4 regions of the Streptomyces sp. NPDC104106 genome follow, and region 1 is predicted to be linked to each of the others. Evidence: riboswitches for the same ligand, from Rfam matches in the RefSeq annotation. Region 1 holds a riboswitch; each other region holds the start of a gene.
The links. Region 1 has a riboswitch for cyclic di-AMP ahead of ACZ60X_RS17945 (M23 family metallopeptidase). Riboswitches for the same ligand answer to the same signal wherever they lie in the genome.
Positions count from the first base shown of each region.

Region 2: it holds a riboswitch for cyclic di-AMP, as region 1 does, so the genes downstream of both, ACZ60X_RS29230 (C40 family peptidase) here and ACZ60X_RS17945 (M23 family metallopeptidase) in region 1, are expected to answer to the same signal.
Region 3: it holds a riboswitch for cyclic di-AMP, as region 1 does, so the genes downstream of both, ACZ60X_RS31445 (transglycosylase family protein) here and ACZ60X_RS17945 (M23 family metallopeptidase) in region 1, are expected to answer to the same signal.
Region 4: it holds a riboswitch for cyclic di-AMP, as region 1 does, so the genes downstream of both, ACZ60X_RS32165 (transglycosylase SLT domain-containing protein) here and ACZ60X_RS17945 (M23 family metallopeptidase) in region 1, are expected to answer to the same signal.

Region 1 covers NZ_JBVJMF010000007.1:21,391-26,054, reverse strand. The annotation lists gene ACZ60X_RS17960 (dihydrofolate reductase family protein) at 1-1,096, shown strand, start outside; tRNA gene ACZ60X_RS17955 (tRNA-Met) at 1,209-1,282, opposite strand; gene ACZ60X_RS17950 (PP2C family protein-serine/threonine phosphatase) at 1,439-2,695, shown strand; cyclic di-AMP (ydaO/yuaA leader) riboswitch at 2,858-3,002, shown strand; gene ACZ60X_RS17945 (M23 family metallopeptidase) at 3,012-4,037, shown strand; gene ACZ60X_RS17940 (aldo/keto reductase) at 4,106-4,664, shown strand, end outside.
Region 2 covers NZ_JBVJMF010000014.1:123,975-128,638, forward strand. The annotation lists gene pcrA (DNA helicase PcrA) at 1-1,848, opposite strand, end outside; cyclic di-AMP (ydaO/yuaA leader) riboswitch at 2,115-2,219, shown strand; gene ACZ60X_RS29230 (C40 family peptidase) at 2,249-3,427, shown strand; partial or broken gene ACZ60X_RS29235 (tellurite resistance/C4-dicarboxylate transporter family protein) at 3,583-4,577, shown strand; gene ACZ60X_RS29240 (hypothetical protein) at 4,555-4,664, opposite strand, start outside.
Region 3 covers NZ_JBVJMF010000016.1:91,651-96,314, reverse strand. The annotation lists gene ACZ60X_RS31455 (cytochrome P450 family protein) at 1-113, shown strand, start outside; gene ACZ60X_RS31450 (transglycosylase family protein) at 282-1,406, shown strand; cyclic di-AMP (ydaO/yuaA leader) riboswitch at 1,589-1,763, shown strand; gene ACZ60X_RS31445 (transglycosylase family protein) at 1,768-2,478, shown strand; gene eno (phosphopyruvate hydratase) at 2,999-4,306, shown strand; gene ACZ60X_RS31435 (FtsB family cell division protein) at 4,429-4,664, shown strand, end outside.
Region 4 covers NZ_JBVJMF010000017.1:32,995-37,658, forward strand. The annotation lists gene ACZ60X_RS32155 (LolA family protein) at 1-201, opposite strand, end outside; gene ACZ60X_RS32160 (polyprenyl synthetase family protein) at 536-1,546, opposite strand; cyclic di-AMP (ydaO/yuaA leader) riboswitch at 2,396-2,578, shown strand; gene ACZ60X_RS32165 (transglycosylase SLT domain-containing protein) at 2,582-3,085, shown strand; gene ACZ60X_RS32170 (HAD family hydrolase) at 3,233-4,039, opposite strand; partial or broken gene ACZ60X_RS32175 (FAD-dependent oxidoreductase) at 4,142-4,664, opposite strand, start outside.

The DNA.
Region 1 (4,664 bases):
CCTCGACGGCTACCTGGACGACACCGGCCCCGAGCGCCTGCTGCTGTCCAGCCCGGCCGACTTCGACCGGGTCGACGCGGTACGGGCCGCGTCCGACGCCATCCTCGTCGGCGCCGGCACGATCCGCGCGGACAACCCGCGCCTGCTGGTCAACTCCGCCGAGCGCCGTGCCGCCCGGGTGAGCGAGGGCAAGCCCGCCTACCCCCTGAAGGTGACCGTCACCGCCTCCGGCGACCTCGATCCGGCCGCCCACTTCTGGCACACCGGCGGCGAGAAGGTCGTCTACACCACCGACGCAGGCGCCGAGCGCGCCGGCCGCCTCCTCGGCGGCACCGCCGACGTCGTACCGCTCGGCCCCGGCCTCGACTGGCGGGCCCTGCTGGAGCACCTGCACGCCGTGCGCGGTGTGCGGCGCCTGATGGTGGAGGGCGGCGGCACGGTCCACACCCAGCTGCTCCAGCAGGGCCTCGCCGACGAGCTCCAGCTGGTCCTCGCCCCGCTCCTCGTCGGCGACCCGGCGGCCCCGCGCCTGTTCGGCCCCGGTGCGTACCAGGCGGGCCGGCTGCGCCTGACCGAGACCCGCCGGATCGAGGACGTGGTCCTCATGCGCTACGAGCCCACCGCCCCCGGCACCGGACCCGCGCCCACCGCCGCCGACCGCCACTGGCTGCGCACCGCCTGCGACCTCGCCGCGCTGTGCCCGCCCTCCGAGACGGCGTTCAGCGTCGGCGCGGTGGTGGTCGCGGCCGACGGCACGGAGCTGGCCCGCGGCCACTCCCGCGAGGGCGACGACCCGGTGGTCCACGCGGAGGAGGCCGCGCTGGCGAAGATCGACCCGGCCGAGCCGCGGCTGCCCGGGGCCACGGTCTACAGCAGCCTGGAGCCGTGCGCCCGGCGCGCGTCGCGGCCGGCGCCGTGCTCCGAGCTGATCCTTCGGGCGGGGGTGCGGCGGGTGGTCACCGCGTGGCGCGAACCGGACACGTTCGTGGCGGCGGCCGACGGGACCGGCGTGCTGGCCAAGGGGGGAGCCGAGGTCGTCGTACTGGGGGAGTACGAGGAGCGGGCCAAGGCGCCGAACAGGCATCTGGTGGCGTAAGTCACCCCACGGGCGCCCCCGCCGCTGCCCGGGGCGCCCCCGCCGCACCCGAAAGAGCCCCGACAGCACTCAGGGCCCGGAATCCGATGGATTCCGGGCCCTGAGTCTTCAGTAGCGGGGACAGGATTTGAACCTGCGACCTCTGGGTTATGAGCCCAGCGAGCTACCGAGCTGCTCCACCCCGCGTCGTTGTGTTCACTACTGTACGCCATCCGCGCGGCACTTTGCACATCGGCTGATCAAGACGCCCCCGGAGCCCGTCATCCGCTCGGCCCACCGAGGTCGCCCGGCGGGCCGCGGGCCGTCAGGCTGGTCGTACGTCGGACACGTGGGAGACGCGCGGTGGGCCCTGGAGAGGTGGAGGAGAGCCCGTATGCCAGGGCGGGGGGCAGGCTTCCCGGCGACCCCGTGCCCGACCCGGGGCTCGGCGACGAGCCGGCGCCCCCGCGCCCGCACCGCTTCCCCCTCCGCCGGCCGGCCCGCGCCCTGCCCGCGCTGCTGATCGCCGGCGGGGTGCTGTACGGCCTGCTCACGCCGAGGGAGTTCACCGCCGTTCCGTTCTTCACCGCCGCCCCGCTGATCGCCGCGCCCCTGTCCGCGCTGCGCACCACCGTGCTGACCGGCGTCGCGGCCGTCGCCGCGATGTTCGCGGTGCGGGCCCAGGGCGGCGAGCACCCGGCCGTCGGCGTCGTCACGGACGTCGTCACCGTGACCAGCGTCGCCCTGCTGGCGGTGGCGATCAACCGGGTGGTGCGGATCGGCGACCGGCGGCTGGCCTCCGCCCGGGAGATCGCCGAGGCCGCCCAGCGGGCCGTACTGCCGGAGCCCGCCGCGCGGATCGGCGGCTTCGAGATCGCCGCCCGTTACGAGGCGGCCCGGCAGGACGCGTTCATCGGCGGCGACCTGTACGCGGTGCAGGACAGCCCGCACGGCGTCCGGCTGATCGTCGGGGACGTGCGCGGCAAGGGCATGGGCGCGGTGGCCGCCGTCGCCGTGGTGATCGGCGCGTTCCGGGAGGCCGCCGAGCAGGAGGACACGCTGGAGGCGGTGGCCCAGCGGCTGGAGCGCGCACTGGCCCGCGAGGGCACCCGGCGCGACGGCATCGACGCCTTCGAGGGCTTCACCACCGCCGTCCTCGCCGAACTCCCGCACGGCGACGGGCTCGTACGCATCGTCAACCGGGGTCATCCGCCCCCGCTGCTGCTGTCCGCCGACGGCGCGCCGCACACCCTGGCGGCCGCCGAGGCCGCGCTGCCGCTCGGCATGAGCGACCTGGGGATGTGGCCGGACCGGGCCATCGAGGCACCCTTCCCGGACGGCTCCACCCTGCTGCTGTACACCGACGGGCTGTCCGAGGCCCGCAACCGCCACGGCCGGTTCTTCGACCCCGAACGGCGGCTCGCGGGGCGCCTCTTCCGCGACCCGGCGGACCTGGTCGACGCGCTCGCCGAGGAGGTGCGGCGGCACTCCGGCGGCGGGATGGCCGACGACATGGCGCTGCTCGCCGTACGGCACCCGCAGGGGTTCCCGGGGTTCACGGATGGTGACCGGGTGACCGCCGTCCGCATGACACCTGAGACACCATCAAAACTGCCGTGACTCCTGAACCCTCGCCAACCCATCCGTTTTGCAGGGTTCGTGGATGATAAGTCCCGGCCGGGAACGTTAACGATCAAGCCCAACGGCTTGGAAAGTGACTCGCAAGTCTATTAACGTTCGATAACGCAGCGCGGTCGTCCCAGCCGCCACAAGAGGCGGCTCCGTGCGCACGCGCCGAATCCCGCAAGGGAACCGGGGAACCACCACCTTGGGGTGAATCACGCGGATACCGCCCGGTATACGCGCGTAGGAGACCTTCCTGCTCCGAACCCGTCAGCTAACCCGGTAGGCGACGGAAGGAAAGGAGTACGCCCGCGTGGCGTCCAACCGGCCTGCCCCAGAAGCCCCGTACATACCGGCGTCCGCCGAGCCCGAGGCCTTCGCCTACGGCTCCTACCGCGCCGAAGAGGGCCCCTGGGAGGAGTGGAACCCCACCGAGGACTCCGTCGACCGGGTCCGTGGCCGGCACCGTGTCGCCAAGCAGCGCGGCGGCTTCGCCCGCAGCTCCACCGTCCTCGGCGTCGGCGTCATGGCCGCCGTCGGCGCGGGCGGCATGGCCAGTGCCCACACCGGCAAGCCCCCGGTCTCCATCTCCCTGCCAGACTCCGTGAGCCACCTCTTCGACGGCGGCGGCTCCTCGGAGGCGTCGAAGACCACCGCCACCGGGCTCTCCGACGTCGGCGCGACCACCGACAGCGGCAAGGCCGGCGACGCGGGGGAGGCCCTGCGCAACCGGATCATGGCCCAGGCCGAGCACCAGCAGAGCAGGGCCGACAGCAAGGCCACCGCCGCCGCGCTCGCCGCCGCCGAGAAGCAGACCGCCGACGCCGCCGCCAAGGCCGAGAAGGACGCCGCCGCCAAGGCGGCGGCCGCCAAGGACAAGGCGCAGGCCGACGCCGAGAAGGCCGCCGAGACCGCGCGGCTGGCCGAGCTGGCCAAGCAGTACCAGTTGCCCGTCGTGTCGTACACGATCACCGGCACCTTCGGTCAGCCCGGCGCGATGTGGTCCTCCGGCTACCACACCGGCCTCGACTTCGCCGCCCCCACCGGCACCCTGATCAAGGCCGTCCACGGTGGCACGATCACCGAGGCGGGCTGGGCCGGCGCCTACGGCTACCGCACCGTCCTGACGCTGGACGACGGCACCGAGCTGTGGTTCTGCCACCAGTCCTCGATCAACGTCTCGGTCGGCCAGAAGGTCTCCACCGGCGACGTCATCGGCCGCATCGGCGCCACCGGCAACGTCACCGGCCCGCACCTGCACCTGGAGGTCCACCCGGGCGGCCAGCCCACCGGCATCGACCCGGCGGCGTGGCTGCGGGACAAGGGCCTCAACCCCTGACCGGTCCGGCGCGGAAATTCACACCGGCGGCGGAATGCGATCATCTGCCGCCGGTGTTGACGTAGAGCATGACTTCCTTGCGCACACTCGGTTCCTCGGACCTCCAGGTCTTCCCCCTCTCCCTCGGCGGCAACGTCTTCGGCTGGACCGCCGACGAGGAGACCTCCTTCGCCGTGCTCGACGCCTACACGGCCGCGGGCGGCAACTTCATCGACACCGCCGACGCCTACTCCGCCTGGGTCGAGGGCAACGAGGGCGGCGAGTCCGAGACGGTCATCGGCAAGTGGCTCAAGGCCCGCGGCAACCGCGACGACGTCGTCATCGCCACCAAGGTCAGCCAGCACCCGAAGTTCCAGGGCCTGTCCGCCGCCAACATCAAGGCGGCCGCCGACGCGTCCCTGAGCCGCCTGGGCACCGACCACATCGACCTCTACTACACGCACTTCGACAAGCCCGAGATCCCGGTCGAGGAGATCATCGGCGCCCTCGACGAGCTGGTGCGGGCGGGCAAGGTCCGGCACATCGCCGCCTCCAACATCAGCCCCGAGCGCCTTCAGGCCTCCCTCGACTTCTCCGAGCGCGAGGGCCTGGCCCGCTACGTCGCCCTCCAACCGCACTACAACCTGG
Region 2 (4,664 bases), on a different contig from region 1:
CGCGAGCGTGCCCTGCTCGCCCTCGGCGCGCTCCTGCTCGAACTCCAGGGCCACGGCCGCGAGTTCCTGAAGGTTCTCGATACGGGTCTCGTCCTGCGGGTCGGTGGAGGCCTGCAACTCGGCCAGGTAGCCGGTGCGTTCCAGCACCGCCTCCAGCACCGTGGCCGGGCCGGCGCCGGACTCGACGATCGTGCGCAGGTCCTCCATCAGCGTGTTGAACCGCTTGACCGCGTTCGTGGAGCGCGCGGCCATGCCGTACGCCTCGTCCACGCGCTTGAGCGCCTGCGGGAAGCTGATCTTCTCGCGCTGGGAGAGGGCGTCGATCATCGCCTCGGCGCGCTCGCCGATGCCCCGCTTGGGCACGTTGAGGATGCGGCGCAGCGGCACCGAGTCCTCGGGGTTGGCGAGGACGCGCAGGTAGGCGAGGACGTCCCGGACCTCCTTGCGCTCGTAGAAGCGGACTCCGCCGACGACCTTGTAGGGCAGGCCGACGCGGATGAAGACCTCTTCGAAGACACGGGACTGCGCGTTGGTGCGGTAGAAGACGGCGACGTCGCCCGCCTTGGCGTCGCCCGCGTCGACCAGGCGGTCTATCTCGTCGGCGACGAACTGCGCCTCGTCGTGCTCGGTGTCGGCGACGTAACCGGTGATCCGGGCGCCCTGGCCGGCGTTGGTCCACAGGTTCTTCGGGCGGCGGGACTCGTTGCGCTCGATGACCGCGTTGGCCGCGCTCAGGATCGTCTGCGTGGAGCGGTAGTTCTGCTCCAGCAGGATCGTGGTCGCGTTCGGGTAGTCCTCCTCGAACTGGAGGATGTTGCGGATCGTCGCGCCCCGGAAGGCGTAGATCGACTGGTCCGCGTCACCGACGACGCACAGTTCGGCGGGCGGGATGTCGTACGCGCTCGGCGGGGTGTCGGCGTCCTGCGCGGAGCGCTCGGCGGTCCCGACGAGTTCGCGCACGAGCGCGTACTGGGCGTGGTTGGTGTCCTGGTACTCGTCGACCAGGACGTGCCGGAAGCGGCGGCGGTAGTGCTCGGCGACGTCCGGGAAGGCGCGCAGCAGGTTGACCGTCGTCATGATCAGGTCGTCGAAGTCGAGCGCGTTGGCCTCGCGCAGCCGCGACTGGTAGAGCGCGTACGCCTGCGCGAGGGTCTTCTCGAAGCCGTCGGCGGCCTGGGCGGCGAAGTCCTCCTCGTCGATCAGCTCGTTCTTCAGGTTGCTGATCTTGGCGCTGAAGGACTTGGGCGGGAAGCGCTTGGGGTCGAGGTCCAGGTCGCGGCAGACCAGGGCCATCAGGCGCTTGCTGTCGGCCGCGTCGTAGATCGAGAACGACGAGGTGAATCCGAGCTTCTTCGACTCCCGGCGCAGGATGCGCACGCACGCGCTGTGGAAGGTCATCACCCACATCGCGTTCGCGCGCGGGCCGACGAGCTGCTCGACGCGCTCCTTCATCTCGCCCGCGGCCTTGTTGGTGAAGGTGATCGCGAGGATCTGGCCCGGGTGGACGCCGCGCTCGGCGAGCAGGTGGGCGATGCGGTGGGTGAGCACCCGGGTCTTGCCGGAGCCGGCGCCGGCGACGATGAGCAGCGGGGAGCCGGCGTGCACGACCGCGGCGCGCTGGTTGTCGTTCAGCCCCTGCAGCAGCGCCGCCGTGTCGATCGGGGGACGCGGGGCGCCGTCGCGGTAGTGGGTGTCCCGGTCCGGCGGCACGTCGAACTTCCCGCCGAACAGATCGTCCGGAACCGGCTCCGGAGCGTGATCGTCCTCGGGCGGTGGCGGAGGCTCCTCCTCGTGCCCGCGAGGGGGCTGGAGGTCCGCCAGGAAGCTGTCGTCAAAGAGGCTGCTCATCGCTCTCCGAGTCTAGGGCGCCGCACTGACAACCGGTCGCCGTCCCGGGAAGACGGCCCCGCGGGCGGAGGGCAGAACCTGGGACGAACTCCCCTCACACTGCGGAATCGCCCGATGACAGCCGCGTGATCCGGACCTCGGGTCACGAAAATGTATCGGACATATCACGCGCCAACCTTCACACCAGTCACACGAGTTGGCTAGTTTGCCGTCGGGCCGCGTGCGCGGCCCCCGCCGAGTCCGGCCCGCCCCGCAGGGCGCCCGGAGCCGGGGACCCACCGATCTCGGGGTGAATCGGCCGACTCCCGTCCGGGACGACGCCGTAGGGCAACCCTTCCGAACCGCCGCCCGAACCCGACAGCCAACCCGGTAGGCGGCGCATGGGAAGGAGTCGCCTGTCTTGGCGTCGCACCGCAAGCCCCGCCCCGGCGGGGCCGGCCCGGCGGGTCTGCGCACCCCCGCCATCGCCACCGCCGCCCTCACCTCCATGGCCGTGCTGTCCCAGACCGCCGAGGCCGTCCCGGGCACCGACCACGCCCGGCCGAGTCCGGAGGAGGTGGAGAAGAAGGTCGACGACCTGTACCGGCAGGCGGAGTCGGCGACCGAGAAGTACGACGCGGCCAAGGAGCGCACCGGCAGGCAGCGCGGGCGCGTCGACGCCCTCCGGCAGGAGGTCGCCCGCCGCACCGACCGCCTCGACAGGGCCCGCGAGGAGCTGGGTTCCTTCGCCACCGCCCAGTACCGTACCGGCGCCGCCGCGCCCGGCACCGCCACCTTCCTGCTGGCGGACGGCCCGCAGGGCTACTTCGACCGGACCCAGCTGATGAACCGGCTGACCTCGCGCGAGAAGAGCGCGGTCGACGCCTACACCGGCGAGCATGCCGCCACCATGAAGAAGCGGCGGGAGGCGGCCGAGAGCCTGCGGACGCTGACCGAGTCGCAGCACGACCTGCAGACCGCCAAGGCCACGGTCCAGAGAAAACTCGCCTCCGCGCGCGAGCTGCTGTCCCAGCTCACGGCCGAGGAGGAAGCACGGCTGGCGAAGATCGAGCAGGCCAGGCAGCAGGAGGCGGCACGCAGGGTGGCGGAGCCGGCGCAGCAGCAGGCCGCGGCCCGGCAGCGGAACGGCCCGGCCGACGCGGGCGGATCCTCCGGCACGGGCTCGACCGGCTCCGCCTCGTCGGGGTCCTCCGGGTCCGCCGGCTCCTCCGGCGCCTACGACGCGAAGGCCGAGAAGGCCATCGCCTTCGCCCGCGCCCAGATCGGCAAGCCGTACGTGTGGGGCGCCACCGGGCCGGGCTCCTACGACTGCTCGGGCCTGACCCAGGCCGCCTGGAAGGCGGCCGGCGTCACGCTGCCGCGCACCACGTACGACCAGGTCGACGCCGGCACCACGGTCTCCCTGGCGAACGCGCGCCCCGGCGATCTGATCTTCTTCTACGACGACATCAGCCACGTCGGCGTCCACATCGGCGACGGCATGATGATCCACGCCCCCGAACCGGGCGCGTACGTCCGCGAGGAGTCGGTGTACTACGGCGGCGAATCGATCATCCACAGCGTGGTCCGCCCGGGCTGAGCCCTTACGCCATGCACCGGCAGCGCCGGCGCACGCGCACACACCCACCGTTGCCTTTGCCTTCACAGCCGTGCCACGCGCGCGTACCGGTGTTTTCCCGCCCACGCGCGCGTGGCCTTCGCCGGGGGACGCGCGCGGCTGCCTAGCATCGGCGCGTGTCCGGCATCTCGGCTCTGCGCGCATGGTGGGCGGAACGGCCGCCCGCGGCCGGGTCCGCCGTGATGGCGACGGGCATCGTGTCGACGGGGCTGTCACTGGCCGGCGCCGAGACGGTGTCCCGGGTGACGCTGGTCCTCGCCGGTGTCGCCTGGGCGGCGCCGGCCGCCGACTTCGTCCTGCGGCTGGTCCGCGACCGGGGGCGGTGGCTGGCCGAGGCCAGGAAGCCGGTGGCGCTCAGCGCCGTCGCGGGGACGACCGTGCTGCGCAGCCGGCTCGTGCCACTGGGCCGGCACACCCTGGCCGGGGCGCTGCTGGCACTCGCCGCGCTGCTCTGGCTGGTGCTGCTCCCGCTCGTCGTGAGCCGCTGGACGCCGCGCATGCCGGGGGCGGTCTTCCTGTGCTGCGTGGCGACCGAGGGACCGGCCGTGCTGGCGGCCACGCCGGCGGCGGCGGAGCGGGCGGCGTGGCTCGCGCACACCGCGCTGGTGCTGTGCTGGCTGGGGCTGCTGCTCTACGCCCTGGCGCTCACGCGCTTCGACATGCGCCAGGTGCTGGTGGGGGCCGGCGACCACTGGATCCCGGGCGGTGCGCTGGCGATCCCGGCGCTGGCCGGGGCGAGGCTGCTCGTGGCCGGCGACGGGGGCGTGTACCTGTGGAACGGGGACGACCGAGGCGTACTGCGCACGGCGACGGTCGTGCTGCTCGTCCTGGACCTGGCCTGGTACGTCGTGCTGCTGGCGGCCGAGGCGGCGCGGCCCCGCACCGGCTACGACGTGCGGCGGTGGTCGACGGTGTTCCCCTTGGGGATGACCGCGGTGGCGACGCTGTCGGTCGCGGCCGCCGTCGGCGTTCCGTCGCTCCGTTGGCCGGGAGGGTGCTGCTGTGGGTGGCGGTGGCGGTGTGGCTCGCCGTCGCAGCCGGCGCGGTGCGCGCGGCCCGTACGGCGACGGGGACGGCCGGGGTGACCGTCAGGTCCACAGAACGGCGATGAAGATGTTCGACATGGTCAGCAGGCCGACCACCCCGAAGGCGCCCTTCTCGACCTTCTCCTCGTCACGCTTCACGTAGACCAGGCCGA
Region 3 (4,664 bases), on a different contig from region 1:
CCCGGCTGCCCGACCTGCGGCTCGCGGCCGATCCGGCCGATCTGCGCTGGCGCGGCGGACTCATCATGCGGGGCCTGCGCACGCTGCCGGTGGAGTTCACTCCGGTCCGCTGACGTCACGGGTCCGCCACAAACATGACAGCGGCTCAACTCTGTGATCTTCACGTGATCTGTGCGGCATTAACTTGTGACAAGTGATCGTCTGCCGATACGTTCACCCATCAGCGTGGCGACCGGCACCATCCGCCACGCCGTCCCTGCTGTCGCACGAAAGGTTTCCGCATGCTCTCCGGGAACGGTCGTCACCGTCGCCCCCGTCAGGCTCCGGCCCTCATCGTCGCGGCGGGAGTGACCGGCTCCGCCATCGCCATCCCGCTGCTCGGCGCCGCGAGCGCCCACGCGGCCGACGGCACCACGTGGGACAAGGTCGCCGAGTGCGAGAGCGGGGGTTCCTGGAGCGCGAACAGCGGCAACGGGTACTACGGCGGTCTGCAGATCTCGCAGGACGACTGGGACAAGTACGGCGGCACGCAGTACGCCGACAGCCCCGACCAGGCCAGCCGCAACCAGCAGATCGCCGTCGCCGAGAAGATCCTCGCCGACCAGGGCACCAAGCCGTGGACCATGTGCGCGCTGACCGCCGGGCTGACCTCCAACTCTGGTTCGGTCAAGGTCGACACGGGCGTCGGCGGCTCCGGCAACGGCAAGGGGTCGGGCGACGACTCCGCCTCGGCCGACACCTCCGACTCCTCCGGCCTGCCGGACGGCTCCGGGTCGGGGTCCGGCTCGGGTTCCGGGAGCGGCTCCGGTTCGGGCTCCCAGTCGGGCGCGAAGTCCGGCTCCGGCGCGGGTTCTTCCGTGGGCTCCGGCAGCACGGCCACGCCGGGCGCGAGCGAGGGTTCCGGCACGGCGTCGGGCGGGAAGCGTGACTCCGGCGGGACCGACACCCCCAAGTCCGACAAGACCGACAAGGCGGGTGCGTCCGGTTCTGCGGGAGCCGGAGGTTCCACCGGTTCGTCGGGCACCGGGAACGCGCCGGCGAGCGACAGTTCCCCGACGGCCGTCCCCGGAACCGACGAGTCGGACAATTCCCGCCAGAGTCCCGGCTCTTGGAGCCTCGTCGACACCGGAGCGCTCAGCAGTGGCGGACGTCACCGCGGGGACAGTGCGGACGAAAGCGCGGCAAACGGTCAGAACGCCACGTCCGCCGGCCGCCATGCGGGCAGCGGGCCGGCCACCTACACCGTCCGCGAGGGCGACACGCTCGCCTCCATCGCCGACTCCCTTGGCGTCGACGGCGGATGGCATGCGCTCTACGACGGCAACATCAAGGTGATAGGCGCCGACCCGAACCTCATCGCCGCCGGTCAGACGCTGGAAGTGGGTCGCGAAACGGGCGCGCGATAGCGGGAGTTGACGCCCCAGTTGATCGCTAATGTCCGGTTTGGCGAAAGTGTGGGATGAGTCTCAGAAGCCCTGATCGTCTTTGAAATTCCGTCGATCGCGTGTCTACGGTCAGGACCGCTCGTCACCACGAGCCCCGGCAGCCGCAACGCCGAATCCTGCCAGCGGTCGCCCGGGAACAGTCGTCGCGTCAAGCGCCGTAGGCAGGAGCGGGGGACCCAAGGTAGGCGCCGGAACCGGCAGTTGACGCCGGAACCGGCTTGGGGTGAAGCCGCAGGCCCGCGACAGCGGGCGTGCGGCCGGGCAACTCAACCGGCCCGAACCCGACAGCTCACCTCGCAGGCGTCGGTGAGGGGATCGATCCATGCTGTTCTCCGGCAAGGGCAAGCACCGTCGCCCGTCCAAGGCCACCCGCGTCATCGCGCTCGCCGGTGTCACCGGTGCCGCCGTCGCCGCCCCGCTGATGGCGGCCGGCAACGCCTCCGCCGCCACCGCCTCCGAATGGGACGCGGTCGCCCAGTGCGAGTCCGGCGGGAACTGGTCCATCAACACCGGCAACGGCTACTACGGTGGCCTGCAGTTCTCCGCCTCCACCTGGGCCGCGTACGGCGGCACCGCGTACGCCCCGCAGGCCAACCAGGCCGGCAAGGCGCAGCAGATCGCGGTCGCCGAGAAGGTCCTCGCCGCGCAGGGCAAGGGCGCCTGGCCGGTCTGCGGCACGGGGCTGTCCTCCGCCGCGTACAACGGCTCCGCCCCGAGCGCCGGCTCCAGCTCGTCGAGCAGCAGCTCCGCCGGCAGCGGCGCCGGCACCACCACCCGCTCCACCGACGGGCAGGCCGCCTCCCGCTCCGCCGAGCGCACGGCCCCGTCCGCGAGCAAGACCGTCACCACCCCGACCGGCAAGAAGGTCAAGAAGGGCGACGGCGAGTACAAGGTCGTCAAGGGTGACACCCTCAGCTCCATCGCCGAGAAGCACCAGGTGCGGGGCGGCTGGCAGAAGCTGTTCGAGCTGAACAAGGACATCATCGACAACGCCGACCTCATCTACCCGGGTCAGCAGCTGCACCTGAAGTGACATCCGGCTCCGGCCGGACCCGCAGGGCCCTCACATCCCCACCCCCCACACTGAGGACCCCGTGAGGGCCACCCCCCGTCCCCACGGGCTCCCCGCCCCGGCGCGTGTTCCCCCGTACGCGCCGGGGCGGGGTCTTTTCACCCCCACACCGCTCCCCCCGGCCCCCGGCGTTCCGCCGGGCCAACCCCGACGCCGCCCTCCGCGCCCGCCGCACGCCCGAGCCTTCCCCGCCCCGCCAGGTCGGTCCCGGCTCTCGCCCCCACCGCTCGCTCCGGCACTCGAACGCTCCGGCCGGCCAGGCCCCGCCCCCGGCGTCCGCCCCCGCCCCACTCGTTTGCCCGCTCTTCACCCGCGCCCCCCTTTGTTCCGCTGGTGAACAATGGGTACCGTCTGCGTGTCCCTCCCCGTCCACGGGGCGGTCGGTCGGTGGCTGATCCCCCGGAGACGGTTAGGCTCTAGTCGCAAGGCACAGCCGTAAGGCACACCACTTCGCAGTTCCAGCGTCACATCCAAGAAGGAGATGCTCGTGCCGTCCATCGACGTCGTCGTAGCCCGGGAAATCCTGGACTCCCGAGGCAACCCCACGGTCGAGGTCGAGGTCGGCCTCGACGACGGCAGCACGGGTCGTGCCGCCGTCCCGTCCGGCGCCTCCACCGGTGCCTTCGAGGCCATCGAGCTGCGCGACGGTGACCCGAACCGCTACCAGGGCAAGGGCGTCGAGAAGGCCGTCCTCGCCGTCATCGAGCAGATCGGCCCGGAGCTGGTCGGCTACGACGCCACCGAGCAGCGCCTGATCGACCAGGCCATGTTCGACCTGGACGCCACGGACAACAAGGGCTCCCTCGGCGCCAACGCCATCCTCGGCGTCTCGCTGGCCGTGGCCCACGCCGCCTCCGAGGCCTCCGACCTGCCGCTGTTCCGCTACCTCGGTGGCCCGAACGCGCACCTGCTGCCCGTCCCGATGATGAACATCCTGAACGGCGGCTCGCACGCCGACTCCAACGTGGACATCCAGGAGTTCATGATCGCCCCCGTAGGTGCGGAGTCCTTCTCCGAGGCCCTGCGCTGGGGCGCCGAGGTCTACCACACGCTGAAGAAGGTCCTGAAGAGCAAGGGCCTGTCCACCGGCCTCGGCGACGAGGGCGGCTTCGCCCCCAACCTGGAGTCCAACCGCGCCGCCCTGGACCTCATCCTGGAGGCCGTCAAGGAGGCCGGTTACGTCCCCGGCGAGCAGATCGCCCTCGCGCTCGACGTCGCCGCCTCCGAGTTCTACAAGGACGGCAAGTACCTCTTCGAGGGCAAGGAGCGCTCCGCCGCCGAGATGACGGAGTACTACGAGGAGCTGGTGGCGGCCTACCCGCTGGTCTCCATCGAGGACCCGCTGTTCGAGGACGACTGGGCCGGCTGGAAGGTCATCACCGACCGCCTCGGTGACAAGGTCCAGCTCGTCGGCGACGACCTGTTCGTCACCAACCCCGAGCGCCTCGCCCGCGGCATCGAGGAGGGCACCGCCAACGCCCTGCTCGTGAAGGTGAACCAGATCGGCTCGCTGACCGAGACCCTGGACGCCGTCGAGCTGGCCCAGCGCAACGGCTTCAAGTGCATGATGTCCCACCGCTCCGGCGAGACCGAGGACGTCACCATCGCCGACCTCGCCGTCGCCACCAACTGCGGCCAGATCAAGACCGGCGCCCCGGCCCGCTCCGAGCGCGTCGCCAAGTACAACCAGCTGCTGCGCATCGAGGAGATCCTCGACGACGCCGCGGTGTACGCCGGCCGCAGCGCCTTCCCGCGCTTCAAGGGCACCGCCCAGATCTCCAAGGGCTGAGCCAGTCCGGGCTAAGTCTTAGCCAGTCGTACGTACGTCCCCGTACCGGTCCCGTACCGTGTCCGGGGACGTACGCACGTGTGAAGCGCGAGGCAGAAGGCAAGGGGAGGCGGAGAGCCACGATGGCCGCACGGGACCGGGACCGTTTCTCCACCGCGACCAGGCTGCGGCTGCTCGGCGAGCAGACCGCGGCCCGGGTCTACCGTTCCCAGAGCAAGCGGCAGGCCCGCCGCTCCCGGCTCACCGGGCGCGCCGCGCTGCTCGTCCTGGTGCTGTGCTCGATGATCGTCGCGCTCGCCTACCCGATGCGTCAGTACGTCTCCCAGCGCGCGCAGATCTCCGACCTCCAGCGGCAGCA
Region 4 (4,664 bases), on a different contig from region 1:
CTTGTCGATGAGCTGCTTCGCTGTGATCTTGGGCAGGTCGGGGTCACCGGAGGCGGCGAGCGCCGGGACCAGCCCGATCGTGGCCGCCGCCACGCCCACCACCGCGACCGGGACCGCGTACCGCGCGGCCTTGCGGCGTCCGGCGCGCGGGTTCTCGTCCCGCGCGGCGTCCACTGCGTCGTCGGATTCGTACGGTGCCATGTGTGCCTTACCTCCGTCGTCGGCGGCGGCTGTCCTCACGCTGGTCCACCCTGAGCCGCCATTTTCACCCGAATCGGTGAAGAGTGGTGAAGTCCGTGTTCTCCATCTCACCAAATCGGCCATGAGGAAGCGTCAGACCACGGAGCCAACTCCGTGTACGACTGGGGTATGACACTCAGGGGCGCCCGTCCCGGGGACCCCTAGGGGCCGGGCCGGGCCGCACGGCCAGGACAGGACACCGTACGGCCGATTGCCGGGTGGTTGGACACGTCAGTCGCGCGCCGCCGCCCCGCCGCTGGAGGACCAGCCGTGCGCCGCCGCAGGCCGGGAGGCGTCAGCCCGCGCGGTGCACCACCGCGTCGCACAGCTCCTGCAGCGCCGCCTTGGCATCGCACTCCCGCAGCGGCGACAGCGCCGCCCGCGCCTCCTCCGCGTACCGCACGGTGTCGCGGCGGGCCTGCTCCAGCGCGGGGTGCGCGCGCAGCTTGGTCAGCGCCTCGGCGTGCCGGGCGTCGTCGCTGAGGTCGGAGTCGAGCAGCTCGCACAGCGCGAGGTCCTCGGGCAGCCGGAGCCGGGCCGCGCGCTCACGCAGCCGGAGCACGGGCAGGGTCGCGATGCCCTCGCGCAGGTCGGTGCCCGGGGTCTTGCCGGACTCGCGCGAGTCGGAGGCGATGTCCAGGACGTCGTCGGCGAGCTGGAAGGCGACACCGAGCCGCTCGCCGTACTGGGTGAGCACGTCGACGACCGTCTCGTCGGCGCCCGACATCATCGCGCCGAACCGGCACGACACCGCGACCAGGGAGCCGGTCTTGCCGCCGAGCACGTCGAGGTAGTGCTCGACCGGGTCACGGCCGTCCGAGGGACCGGCAGTCTCCAGGATCTGGCCCGTGACCAGCCGCTCGAACGCGAGGGCCTGCACCCGGACCGCCTCGGGGCCGAGGTCGGCGAGGATCTGGGAGGCGCGGGCGAACAGGAAGTCGCCGGTGAGCACCGCGACGGAGTTGCCCCAGCGGGTGTTGGCGCTGTCCACGCCGCGCCGCACGGCGGCCTCGTCCATGACGTCGTCGTGGTACAGCGTGGCGAGGTGGGTCAGCTCCACCACGACGGCCGACGGCACGATGCCCGGCGCGTAGGGGTCGCCGAACCGTGCCGCGAGCATCACGAGCAGCGGGCGGAACCGCTTCCCGCCGGCCCGTACGAGGTGCTGCGCGGCCTCCGTGATGAACGGGACCTCGCTCTTGGTGGCTTCGAGCAAGCCTTCCTCGACAGCCGCCAATCCGGCCTGGACATCGGCTTCGAGAGCCTGGTCCCGCACGCTCAGCCCGAACGGCCCGACGACGGTCACGAGGGGTCTCCTGTCTGCTGGTGTCTGCTGGCGATTACACGGTTTGTCGATAGGTCGCTGCCATCACTCAAGTCAGCGTATCCGGTCCTGTTTCGATCACCGATAGCGCCCACCGGTCCAGCCTGGGCGGTATTGGATCATGACCGGTATGTTTTTGATCAGATGGTAAGAACGGACATTTATCGACTTAACAGGAAGCCTCGCTCTTTGTCGCCAACCGGAAGGCGAGCGGAGTAACACCTCCACCCCGTCCCCGGTCGATCACCTCCGCCACGACAACGACGGGCACGCCATCCCCGGTTCCATCCCCCCGTCGGCGCACCGCACCGCTCCGGCGCCCGACCCGCAGCAGCTCCCCAGCACCCGACGCACCCTCCTCCGATTCACCCGCCGCACGCACTCCTTCCGTTCACCCGCCGGGTGCGCCCCTTCCGGCCGGCGCTCCTCCCAGTCGCCCGCCGATCACCTCACACCCACCTCTCACCCCCGCCCGACACCCCCCGGCACCCCCATCGCCCCCCCATCCAGCCCCCTGCCCCCACCTCCCCTGCCGCGCGCACCACCACACCGAGCCGGAATCCCAGATGACCGATTTGCCAGGATTTGATATTTCGTGAGTTGGGTCACGACCCCCCACTTCGCGCCCTCTTCACACACCGACCGCCCCACCACCCGTTCCCCCTTGCCCGGACGGCGAGTTGAGGATTGGCATCCGCAAAGGATCAAGCACCCCATAGGGGATTGATCAAGGTCAAATGGGGCGCCATGTGAATCCGGTACTTGTTCCCGGCATGTGCTCTCGCATACGTTCCCGCTCGCCGGGCGGACGCCGAATCCTGCCGCCGCCCGCATAACCATCCGCGAACTCATTCGTACGGCAGGAGCGGGGGACCCAGGTAAGTCGCCGGGCCGGTCGGCACATGTCGCACCGGAACGGCTAGGGGTTAAGCCACGCCTTCTCACGAAGGCACGGCCGGGCACCTCCCCGCCCGAACCCGACAGCTCACCTCGCAGGCGACGGAGAGGAACTTCGCCATGCCTGCTGCCGCTCAGCACCGCCGTACCCGGACCAGCCGTCTCATGCGCACCGTCGCCGCCGCCGGCACCGGTGCCGCCGTCCTCGCGCTGCCTCTCATCGGCGCCACCAGCGCCTCCGCCGCCACCGGCACCACCAAGACGGCCGTCACCACCAAGGCCCTCGTCGCCACCGCCGGGTACTCGAACAACCTCGACGGCTGGATCCGCGAGTCCCTCGCGATCATGGCCCAGAAGGGCATCCCGGGCACCTACAACGGCATCTACCGCAACATCATGCGGGAGTCCTCCGGCAACCCGCTGGCCATCAACAACTGGGACTCCAACGCCGCCGCCGGCATCCCCTCCAAGGGCCTGCTCCAGGTCATCGACCCGACCTTCCGGGCCTACCACGTGGCCGGCACCTCCTTCAACCCGTACGACCCGGTCGCGAACATCACCGCGGCCTGCAACTACGCCGCCGCGCGCTACGGCTCCATCGACAACGTCTCCAGCGCGTACTGAGACACCGGCGCCACGGGCCGGGACACCACAGCCCGTGACGCGGAGGCCCGCGCGGTCGTCTGACACAGGGTGGTCTGCCACAGGGGCCGCCCTGGCCGGACGCTGCTGACCGGCGCGTGCCGGTATGCCGGTCAGCCGATGCGTCGGTCAGCCGGCCGGGAGCAGTCTTTCGAGGACGACGGCGACGCCGTCGTCCTCGTTCGACAAGGTGATCTCGTCGGCCACCGCCTTGAGTTCGGGATGCGCGTCGGCCATGGCGACCCCATGCCCCGCCCACTCGAACATCGGGATGTCGTTGGGCATGTCCCCGAACGCCACGGCCTGCCCGGCGCCGACCCCCAGTCGCTCGGCGGCCAGCGCGAGCCCGGTCGCCTTGGTCACCCCGCACGGCTGGAGCTCCACGGTCCCGGGCCCCGACATCGTGACCGTCGCCAGCGGACCCACCACCGCGCGCGCGACCGCCGCCAACTCGTCGTCGGACAGGACGGCGTGGCGCAGCAGCACCTTGCTGATCGGCTCGCACCACAGGTCGTCGCGCCGGCCGACCCGGACCGAGGGCAGGGTCGGGTGCGGCATCCGGTAGCCGGGCTCGATCAGCGTGAGCCCGTCGACACCGTCCTGGTCCACGGCCGCGTAGACCTGCCCCACCTCGGCCTCGATCTTGCCGAGCGCTTCCTCGGCCAGTTCACGGTCCAGCCGCACCGACCACAGCAGGCGGCCGCTTCCGGCGTCGTAGACCTGCGCGCCCTGGCCGCACACCGCGAGCCCGCCGCACCCGAGGTGCGCGAGCAGCGGCCGTACCCGCGGGGCCGGGCGGCCCGTCACCACCAGATGGCGGGCGCCGACCCGCGCCGCCCGCGCGAGCACGGCGAGCGTCCGGCCGGAGACCGTGTCGTCGCCGCGCAGCAGCGTTCCGTCCAGGTCAGTGGCGATCAGTGCATATGCGGCTGCCATGTTCAGAGAATACGGACGCGGCGCCGGTCCGACTCACCTTGTCATGCTGCGCACTTACGTGCTCATCAGCCCCAAGTGCCGTCTTTCAGCCACACGACGGTGTCAGCCGTGGGCCGCTGCCAGGTGGCGCGCCAGGCGCGGGGAGGCGAACTCGGTGCCGCACACGAAGCGCATCACCGGGCCGTACGACGCCGCCGCCGGCAGGCCGGTGAAGCACAGGCCGGGGACGGAGGACACGTAGCCGGGGCCGAGCTTCGGCGCGCCACGGCTCACCTCGAGGCCGGTGCGCAGTCCGGGGCCGAGGAAGTCCAGCGCGGCGATGTCGACGCGGTAGCCCGTGGCCGCGATGACGTGGCCGGCGGTGAGCCGCTCCGTACGGGCCGCCGTGCGTGCGGACGGTGAGCACGGGGCTGCCGTCCTGCGCGTGCGCGCCCACGATCCGCTCGACCTCCCGCACCTGTACGGCGCCCTCGAACCGCTCGCGCAGCCACCAGGCGCCGAGCGGCCCGAGGACCCGGCGGACCAGGTAGTGGCGGGCGGCTTCGGGCAGGTGGCGGTAGGGGTGCGGGTAGTAGCTGAGCGCCCACAGCGACCAGGCGCGGCCGAAGGGGGACTCGGGGCGCAG